2 regions of the Streptomyces corchorusii genome follow, and region 2 is predicted to be linked to the other one. Evidence: riboswitches for the same ligand, from Rfam matches in the RefSeq annotation. Region 2 holds a riboswitch; the other holds the start of a gene.

Region 1 (4,408 bases), on a different contig from region 2:
TGATGGTGCACCGCAGCATCATCGGCAGCGTGGAGCGGGCCGTGGCCCACCTCGTCGAGACCCACGGCGGCGCGTTCCCGGCCTGGCTGGCCCCCGTCCAGCTGACCGTGCTGCCGGTGGCGGAGGAGCAGACCGGAGCGGCGGCGGCGCTGGTCCGCGAGGCGACCGCGCTGGGCCTGCGCGCCGAACTGGCCGGTCCCGGGGAGGGCACCCTGGGCGCCCGGATCCGCGCGGCCCGCCTGGTGCCGTACCAGGCGGTGATCGGGGCCCGGGAGGCGGACGCCGGGCTGGCCGCCGTACGCCTGCGGGACGGCCGCCGGCCCGGTCCCCTGCCCGCCGCCGGACTCCTGCGGCGCGTCGCCGCACGGGTGGCGGGGCGGGGGAGCGGGCTCTGGGACTGATCCCGGGCCGGGACTCATCTAAGGTCGGCACGACGGAAGGAGTCCGCCGTGGACGGTCAGCCCATACCCGTGATCATCGACTGCGACACCGGCGTCGACGACGCCCTGGCCCTGCTGTTCGCCGTGCGCCACCCGGGACTCGACCTCCGGGCGGTGACCTGCGTGGCCGGGAACACCGACGTGGACGGGGTGGTCCGCAACACCCTCACCGTGCTGGAGCAGGCGGGCGCCCCCGACATCCCGGTGGCCCGGGGCGCCGAGCGCCCGCTGCTGGAGCCGGCCCGCCCGGCCCCGGTGCACGGCGTCGACGGCATGGGCGACCTGGGCCTGCCCGCGCCCACCCGGACCCCGGTGGCCGTCGACGCCGTCACCCTCCTGCGCCGGGAGATCCTGGCCTCCCCGCGCCCGGTGACGCTGATCCCGACCGCGCCGCTCACCAACATCGCCCTGCTGCTGCGCACCCACCCCGAGGTGACCCGGAACATCGAGCGGATCGTGTTCATGGGCGGGGCGGTGGCGACCGGGAACGCCACGCCGGTCGCGGAGTTCAACGTCTGGCACGACCCGGAGGCGGCGGCGATCCTGCTGACCGCCGGGGTGCCGATCACCATGTACGGCCTCGACGTCTTCCGGCAGGTCGTGGTGGACAGCGGTGAGGTGCACCGGCTGCGCGCGAGCGGTGAGCCCGGCACCCGCCTGGCCGGTGAGCTGCTCGCCCACCGGCCGGCCCACCAGGGCGAGCCGCCCCAGGCGGAGGAGGCGGGCGGCCTCGGCGACGCGGGCGCGGTGTGCGCGGTCGCCGACCCGCAGGGCATCACCACCCGCCTGCTCCCGGTCGAGGTCTCCCTCGCCCCGGGCCCCACCCGGGGCCAGACCGTCGTCGACCGCCGCCCCGGCCCCGGCGAGTCCGAGATCCACGAGGGCGGTCGCGAACGCGCCCTGGTGGACGTGGCGCTGGAGGTGGACGCCGGCCGTTACGCGAAGCTGTACCTGGAGACGGTCGCGCGCTAGAGGGGACCTGGCCGGCTACTCGGCGGCGGACGGGGAGACCGCCCAGCGCTCCTCCACCCGGGCGACCTTCCAGTACGCCAGCGCCGCCGCCCACACCAGCACGAACAGGCCGACGATGAGGTAGCCGACGTTGTCCAGGTCGAGGCCGGCGATCCAGCCGGTGACGTCGTCGTGCAGGCCGAACTTCTCGTGCAGGACGCCGACCAGCTCGATGGTGCCGATGAAGAAGGCGACGGCGATGGACAGACCGGTGATGGCGAGGTTGTAGAAGACCTTGCGGACCGGGTTGGAGAACGCCCACTGGTAGGCGAAGTTCATGAAGGTGCCGTCGAGGGTGTCGAACAGGCTCATCCCGGCGGCGAAGAGGAGGGGCAGGCAGAGGATCGCGTACCAGGGCAGTCCCGCCGCCGCGCCCGAGCCCGCCATCACCATCAGCGTCACCTCGGTGGCCGTGTCGAAGCCGAGGCCGAAGAGGAAGCCGAGCGGGTACATCTGCCCGGGGCGGGAGACGGACTTCGTCAGCCGGCCGAGGACGCGGTTCATGAACCCCCGCGAGTCCAGGTGCGCTTCCAGCTCCCTCTCGTCGAACGCGCCGGCGCGCATCGCCCGGAACACTTTCAGGATGCCCACCAGGGCGACCAGGTTCAGGGCGGCGATGAGGTAGAGGAACGTGCCGGAGACCGTCGTGCCGAGGAAGCCGAGCACCTGGTGGGTGGTGGAGCCCTCGTTCATGACCTTCCCGGCCAGTGAGGTGCCGCCCGCGATCAGCAGCGCCAGCAGCACCACCACGCTGGAGTGGCCCAGCGCGAACCAGAACCCCACCGACACCGGCCGCTTGCCGTCGGCCATCAGCTTGCGGGTGGTGTTGTCGATCGCCGCGATGTGGTCGGCGTCGAAGGCGTGCCGCATGCCGAGGGTGTAGGCCGTGACCCCGAGCCCGACCCCGAAGACATCGGTGCCCACCTTGTAGTGCTCGGGTGCGACGAGGACGTAGAGGATCCCGAACGCGACGACGTGCAGGGCGACGATCACCGCCAGCAGCCCCACCGTCTTGACGGTGTCCTCACGTCGCCAGCGGAAAGACGCGGCATCAGCCATCAGTTCACGCTCCAGCACCTCGTGGATCACTTCGTGAGCTGCCGTGGCCGGTCTCCTGGCTTACGGGTCGTACGTCCGCCGTCCCTGCCTTCCCGGTCTGCGACCAGTGGCCCGGCGGTGCCGGACGGAACGGGAACTCCCCGATCACAGTGGCGAGGGCCGCGTCGACCTTCCATCGACTTCCCGAACACCACGGCCCGCCCACCGTAGAGGGGCACGCGGTTTCCTGCATAGCTGCGTACCTGGGCAGGTATCGAAGATCACAAACAGGGGCCTGCCAGACTGGCCCCATGCATCTCGTGCCTGCCGACCGAGCCGCCCGTCGTTCCATCGACGGGCACCGGGTGTGCGAGGCGATCGCCGCCATCGGTGAGACGGGGCGCCTGCGCACCTGGGCCGACCGCTTCTCGCTGCTCGCCGACGCCAACCGGCTGGCGCTGCTGGTCGCGCTGCACCGCACCGGGCCGCTCGCCGTGTCGGACCTCGCCATCGCCACGGGGATGAACGACCCCGCCGTCTCCCAGGCCCTGCGGCTGCTGCGGGCGGCCGGGGTCGTCGCGGGGGAGAAGGAGGGGCGCGTGGTGCGGTACAGGGTGGTGGACGAGGACGTCCGGGGGCTCTTGGAGCACTGCGTCGGCTGAACGGCCGTGCAAGGTTCCCTTTCCGGGCAATGTGGACAGATACAAGTTCCGTAGCGTCGTCCGTCCCCTGGGAGCCCGTATGGCAGACCTCTCGCCGGACCTCTCGTCCAGGAACCCCGACTGGTGGCGGCAGGCCGTCGTCTACCAGGTGTACCCGCGCAGCTTCGCCGACGCCGACGGTGACGGCCTCGGCGACCTGCGGGGCGTCACCGAGCGGCTGGACCATCTCGCCGGCCTCGGCGTGGACGCCCTGTGGCTGAGCCCCTTCTACCCCTCCGAACTCGCCGACGGCGGCTACGACGTCATCGACCCGCGCGGCGTCGACGAACGCCTCGGCACCCTGGACGACTTCGACGCCCTGGTGGGCGAGGCCCACCGGCTCGGGCTCAAGGTCGTCGTGGACATCGTCCCCAATCACACCTCCCATCTGCACCGCTGGTTCCAGGAGGCGCTGCGTGCCGGGCCTGGTTCCGCCGCCCGGGAGCGGTACGTCTTCCGGCCGGGGCGCGGTGCGCACGGCGAACTGCCGCCCAGCGACTGGCAGTCGGTGTTCGGCGGCAGCGCCTGGCGGCGGGTGCCCGACGGGGAGTGGTACCTGCACCTGTTCGCCCCCGAACAGCCCGACCTCAACTGGGACCACGAGGAGGTCCGCGCCGACTTCCGCAGCACCCTGCGGTTCTGGTCCGACCGGGGCGTGGACGGCTTCCGCGTGGACGTCGCCCACGGCCTGGCCAAGGACCTCACCGATCCGCTGCGGGACATCGGCGGCATCGGCGCGACCGGCGAGCAGGCCCTGCCGCTGGTGCCGCCGGGCAGCCACCCCTACTGGGACCGGGACGAGGTCCACGAGATCTACCGCGACTGGCGCAAGATCTTCGACGCCTACAGCCCGCCGCGCACCGCCGTCGCCGAGGCCTGGGTCCCCGGCGCCCGGCGCGCCCTGTACGCCCGCCCGGACGAGCTCGGCCAGGCCTTCAACTTCGAGTACCTGGAGGCAGGCTGGGACGCGGAGGAACTGCGGGAGGTCATCGCCGCCTCGCTGGTCACGGCCCGGGCCGCCGGGGCCTCCGCGACCTGGGTGCTGTCCAACCACGACGTCGTACGCCACGCCTCCCGGCTCGTGCTGCCGGACGGCACCGATCCGGCCGCCTGGCTGCTGTCCGGCGGCACCGCGCCCGCGATCGACACGGCGGCCGGACTGCGCCGGGCGCGGGCGGCGACCCTGCTGATGCTGGCGCTGCCCGGTTCGGCGTACCT
Region 2 (4,408 bases):
AACAACAACACTGTGCTCATGCGGGCGCTCCCGGTGGAATGAAAGGCAGTCCTTGCGGCGCGCCCGACTCGATGAGCCGCCACAGCGCGTCCGTGTCCGCGTGCTGTTCGATCAGGTCGCCGAGCCGGTCGAGCTGCTCCTCGCGCAGCGCGGCGAAGGAGGTGTCCGGCGCGGGCACGAAGCGGCGGCCCGCGGCGGCGGCCACCTCGCGCAGGAAGGCCCGACGGAAGCCGTCCGACTCCAGCGAGCCGTGCCAGTGGGTGCCCCAGGTCTGGCCCACCCGGCAGCCGTCCAGGAAGGGTTCGCCGCCCTCGATCGCGGCCACCCCGTGGTGGATCTCGTAGCCGTCGACCCGCTCGCCGAGGGCTTCGCCGCTGGGCCGGGTCAGGGTCTTCTCGCGGGCGAAGCGCACCCGGACGGGCAGGACGCCGAGCCCGTCGACGTGCCCGCGCCGGCTCTCGACGTCGTCCTCGATGTGCTCGCCGAGGATCTGGAAGCCGCCGCAGATACCGAGGACCGGGCGTCCCTGCGCGGCCCGGCGGACGAGGGCGTCGGCCAGCCCCCGCTCCCGCAGCCACTCCAGCGCCCGTACCGTCCCGCGCGTGCCCGGGACGACGACGAGATCGGCGTCCGCGAGCTCCTCCGGCCGGTCCACGAACCGCACGACCACGCCCGGTTCTGCGGCCAGCGCGTCCACGTCGGTGAAGTTGGACATCAGCGGGATCGCGCACACGGCGACCCGCAGCACGTCCTCGCCGACCGGGGGCGTCACGGAGGACTCGCGGACCGCGCCCCGCAGGGACACCCCCATCCCGTCCTCCTCGTCGATGCCGAGCCCGTGCCGGAAGGGCAGCACGCCGTACGTGCGCCGCCCGGTGAGGTCCCGGAGCATGTCCAGCCCGGGCTCCAGCAGGCCGACGTCGCCCCGGAACTTGTTCACCAGGAACCCGGCGACCAGCTCCTGGTCCTCCGGCGAGAGCAGGGCGACGGTGCCGAAGAAGGAGGCGAACACGCCCCCGCGGTCGATGTCGCCGACGACGAGCACGGGCAGCCGCGCGTTTCGCGCGATCCCCATGTTGACGATGTCGGTCCGCCGCAGGTTGATCTCGGCCGGGCTCCCCGCCCCCTCACAGATCACCGCGTCATACGTGCCCCGCAACTCGGCCAGGCAGTCCAGCACCGTGCCCAGCAGCCGCTGCTGGCGCCCGCCGTGGTACCCGCGCGCGCTCAGCTCGCCCACCGGCTTGCCCAGCAGCACCACCTGGCTGCTCTGCTCGCCGCCGGGCTTGAGCAGCACCGGGTTCATCAGCGCGGTCGGCTCCACCCGGCAGGCCTGGGCCTGCATGGCCTGCGCCCGGCCGATCTCCGCGCCCTCGCGCGTGACGAACGAGTTCAGGGACATGTTCTGCGCCTTGAACGGCGCGACTTTCACGCCCTGGCGCACCAGCCAGCGGCAGATGCCCGCCGTCACGACGCTCTTGCCCGCGTCGGAGGTGGTGCCGGCGACGAGGAGACCACCGTTCACTTCCCACGTCCTTTCATCAGGGCGCGCGCGGCCAGCGTGGTGCCGAGCGCGAGCAGGCCGACGCGGCGCGAGAGCCGTACGGCCCGGTCGATGTCGGTGACGCGGACCGGCCGTCCGGTGGCGCCGTTCAGCACCGGGCGGTGTTCGACCCGGCCGCCGTAGGAGAGCGTCCCGCCCAGGCGCACGCCGAGGGCGCCCGCGAAGGAGGCCTCCACGGGCCCGGCGTTGGGGCTCGGATGCCGCCGCGCGTCCGCCCGCCAGGCGCGCACGGCGCCGCGCGGATCGGGTCCGGCCACGGCGGCGAGTACGGCGGTCAGCCGGGCCCCCGGCCAGCCGGCGATGTCGTCCAGGCGGGCGGAGGCCCAGCCGTAGCGCCGGTGGCGGACCGACTTGTGACCCACCATCGCGTCCAGGGTGTTGACCGCCCGGAACCCGAGCAGTCCCGGGACCCCGGCCACGGCGCCCCAGACGAGCGCGCCGACCACGGCGTCGGAGGTGTTCTCGGCGACCGACTCGACCACGGCCCGGGCGATGCCGTCGGCGTCCAGTGCCTGCGGGTCCCGGCCGCACAGGTGCGGCAGCCGGGCGCGGGCGGCCTCGACGTCCCCGGCCTCAAGGGCCCGCCCGATGGCGCGGGCCTCCCGGGCGAGCGAGGTGCCGCCGACGACGGCCCAGGTGGCGGCGGCGGTCAGCGCGGCGGAGGCGGCAGGGGAGGGGCGTACGGCGCGTGCGGTCAGCGCGCCGAGGGCGACGGCGCCACCGGCGCACACGGCGGTGTGCAGTGCGCCCCAGCCGCGGTGGTCGTGCCACAGGGCGCGTTCCACGGCCCCGGCCGCCCGGCCGAACACGGCGACCGGATGCCCGCGGCGCGGATCGCCGAGGAGCAGGTCACCGAGGACGCCGGCGGCGGCACCGTACGCGTATGTGCGATCGGCACCCATCGGCTCAGCCGGCCGCGGGAACAGGAACGGTCCTGGTACGGGTCCTCGATCGGCAGCCGAGCATGGCGATATGTGTCCTCACTCAGGGTGTCCGCGCCCTGGTTCGACGTGAATCGGCGGTGAGAGTTCCTGGCTCCCGGGGTGTTCTTCCCCGGTGACAGTGGCGGGACCGCGCCGGATTCGCACCGGCTTCCTCTCTTGCCGCCGTACATGGCCTGGGCAGTCCACCACGTGCCCGGAACGGCCGTCAACTTGCCTTTGACCTGGGACGCCGGACTGTGCTGAGGCCCACATCGCCGGTCTGCCGGACGGCGGCCGGAGGGCCGGCCGGCAGACATGCGCCGGCCCCGCCGGTCCCGCTGAAGCGGAGGCCCGGCGGGGCCGGTGTCGGGTGTCGGACCGTCAGGGCTTGACGACGATCAGGTAGATCCCGTACGCCACCGCCGCCGCACAGGCCGCGAAGCACACGTAGGCGCCGGTGACGGCGAGGGCGGCGGACCCGCCTTGGGCCGCGGCCTTCTCACGGCGCGACAGGCCGTTGATGCCGAGGGTGAACAGGACCACCAGGGCCACCGTGAACGCGAGGCTGACACCGAAGACGGAGCCGAGGGCCGCCCAGTCGATCTTCATGGGGATGCTTCCTTCAGTAACCGTGTGCGCGGGGTCAGACCGCGGCGGCCGGCGGGGCGGCCGGGGCGGCGGGGGAGGGCTCGGTGACCGGGGCGGGGATCGTGGCCGTCAGGTCCTCGGTGACCATGCCCGCCGGGGGCGGGGTCACGGCGGCGATGGCGGCGGTGACCACACCGGCCGGTTCGCCGGTCTCCTCGACCACGTTGGTGTGGTCGACGACCTCGCGGCGGGAGATCTTCCAGATCGCGGCGCTCGCGGCGACCAGGAAGACGGCGACGGCGGCGGTGCCCCAGTCGCCCAGGCCGGTGACGGACTCGGCGCCCGCGCCGACCAGCGCGGCGGCCGGGAGGGTCAGCGCCCAGGCGACGAACATGCGGGTCGCGGTCGACCAGCGGACCACGCCGCCCTTGCGGCCGAGGCCCGCGCCCATCACCGAGCCGGAGACGACGTGCGTGGTGGAGAGGGAGAAGCCGAGGTGGGAGGAGGCCAGGATGGCGGTCGCGGCGCTGGTCTGGGCGGCGAAGCCCTGGCGCGGCTCCAGGTCGGTCAGGCCCTTGCCCATGGTGCGGATGATGCGCCAGCCGCCGATGTAGGTGCCGAGCGCGATGGCCATGCCCGCCGAGAGGATCACCCAGGTGGGAGGGTTGGAGCCGGGGGCGATGGAGCCGCCCGCGACGAGGGCGAGGGTGATGATGCCCATCGTCTTCTGGGCGTCGTTGGTGCCGTGTGCGAGGGAGACCAGGCCGGCGGAGGCGATCTGGCCGGCGCGGTAGCCCTTGCGGGTGGCCTCGCCGTCGGCGGTGCCGCCGACGCCGTAGGAGAAGCGGGTGGCCAGCAGCGAGGCGAGGCCCGCGACGATCGGCGCGGCGACGGCCGGGAGCAGCACCTTGGTGACCAGGACGTCACCGTGGACGGCGCCGAAGCCGGCGGAGGCGACGGTGGCGCCGACCAGGCCGCCCATCAGGGCGTGCGAGGAGCTGGAGGGCAGACCCACCAGCCAGGTCAGCAGGTTCCAGAGGATCGCGCCGACCAGGGCGGCGAAGATGACCTCGGGACGGATGCCGGTCTCGTCGACGAGACCCTTGGAGATCGTGTTCGCGACCTCCACGGAGAGGAAGGCGCCCACAAGGTTGAGGACGGCGGACATGGCAACCGCGATCTTCGGCTTCAGGGCGCCTGTGGAGATGGTGGTGGCCATCGCGTTCGCGGTGTCGTGGAAACCGTTCGTGAAATCGAACGCGAGAGCGGTAACCACCACAATCGCGAGGATCAGCGAGAAGCTTTCCATTTACCCAGGCAATCGTTCGAGGTC

What was found. Region 2 has a riboswitch for cobalamin ahead of AQJ11_RS20805 (cobalamin biosynthesis protein). Riboswitches for the same ligand answer to the same signal wherever they lie in the genome.
Region 1: linked by a shared signal. The riboswitch ahead of nicT (Nickel transporter NicT) and the one ahead of AQJ11_RS20805 (cobalamin biosynthesis protein) in region 2 are both predicted to bind cobalamin.

What each region holds. Positions count from the first base shown of each region.
Region 1 covers NZ_KQ948356.1:290,656-295,063, reverse strand. Annotated here, with positions in the region: gene thrS (threonine--tRNA ligase) at 1-401, shown strand, start outside; gene AQJ11_RS16875 (nucleoside hydrolase) at 450-1,412, shown strand; gene nicT (Nickel transporter NicT) at 1,428-2,510, opposite strand; cobalamin riboswitch at 2,539-2,720, opposite strand; gene AQJ11_RS16865 (ArsR/SmtB family transcription factor) at 2,801-3,151, shown strand; gene AQJ11_RS16860 (glycoside hydrolase family 13 protein) at 3,231-4,408, shown strand, end outside.
Region 2 covers NZ_KQ948357.1:510,712-515,119, forward strand. Annotated here, with positions in the region: gene cobN (cobaltochelatase subunit CobN) at 1-20, opposite strand, end outside; gene AQJ11_RS20800 (cobyric acid synthase) at 17-1,525, opposite strand; gene AQJ11_RS20805 (cobalamin biosynthesis protein) at 1,522-2,466, opposite strand; cobalamin riboswitch at 2,568-2,710, opposite strand; gene AQJ11_RS20810 (hypothetical protein) at 2,869-3,096, opposite strand; gene AQJ11_RS20815 (inorganic phosphate transporter) at 3,131-4,384, opposite strand.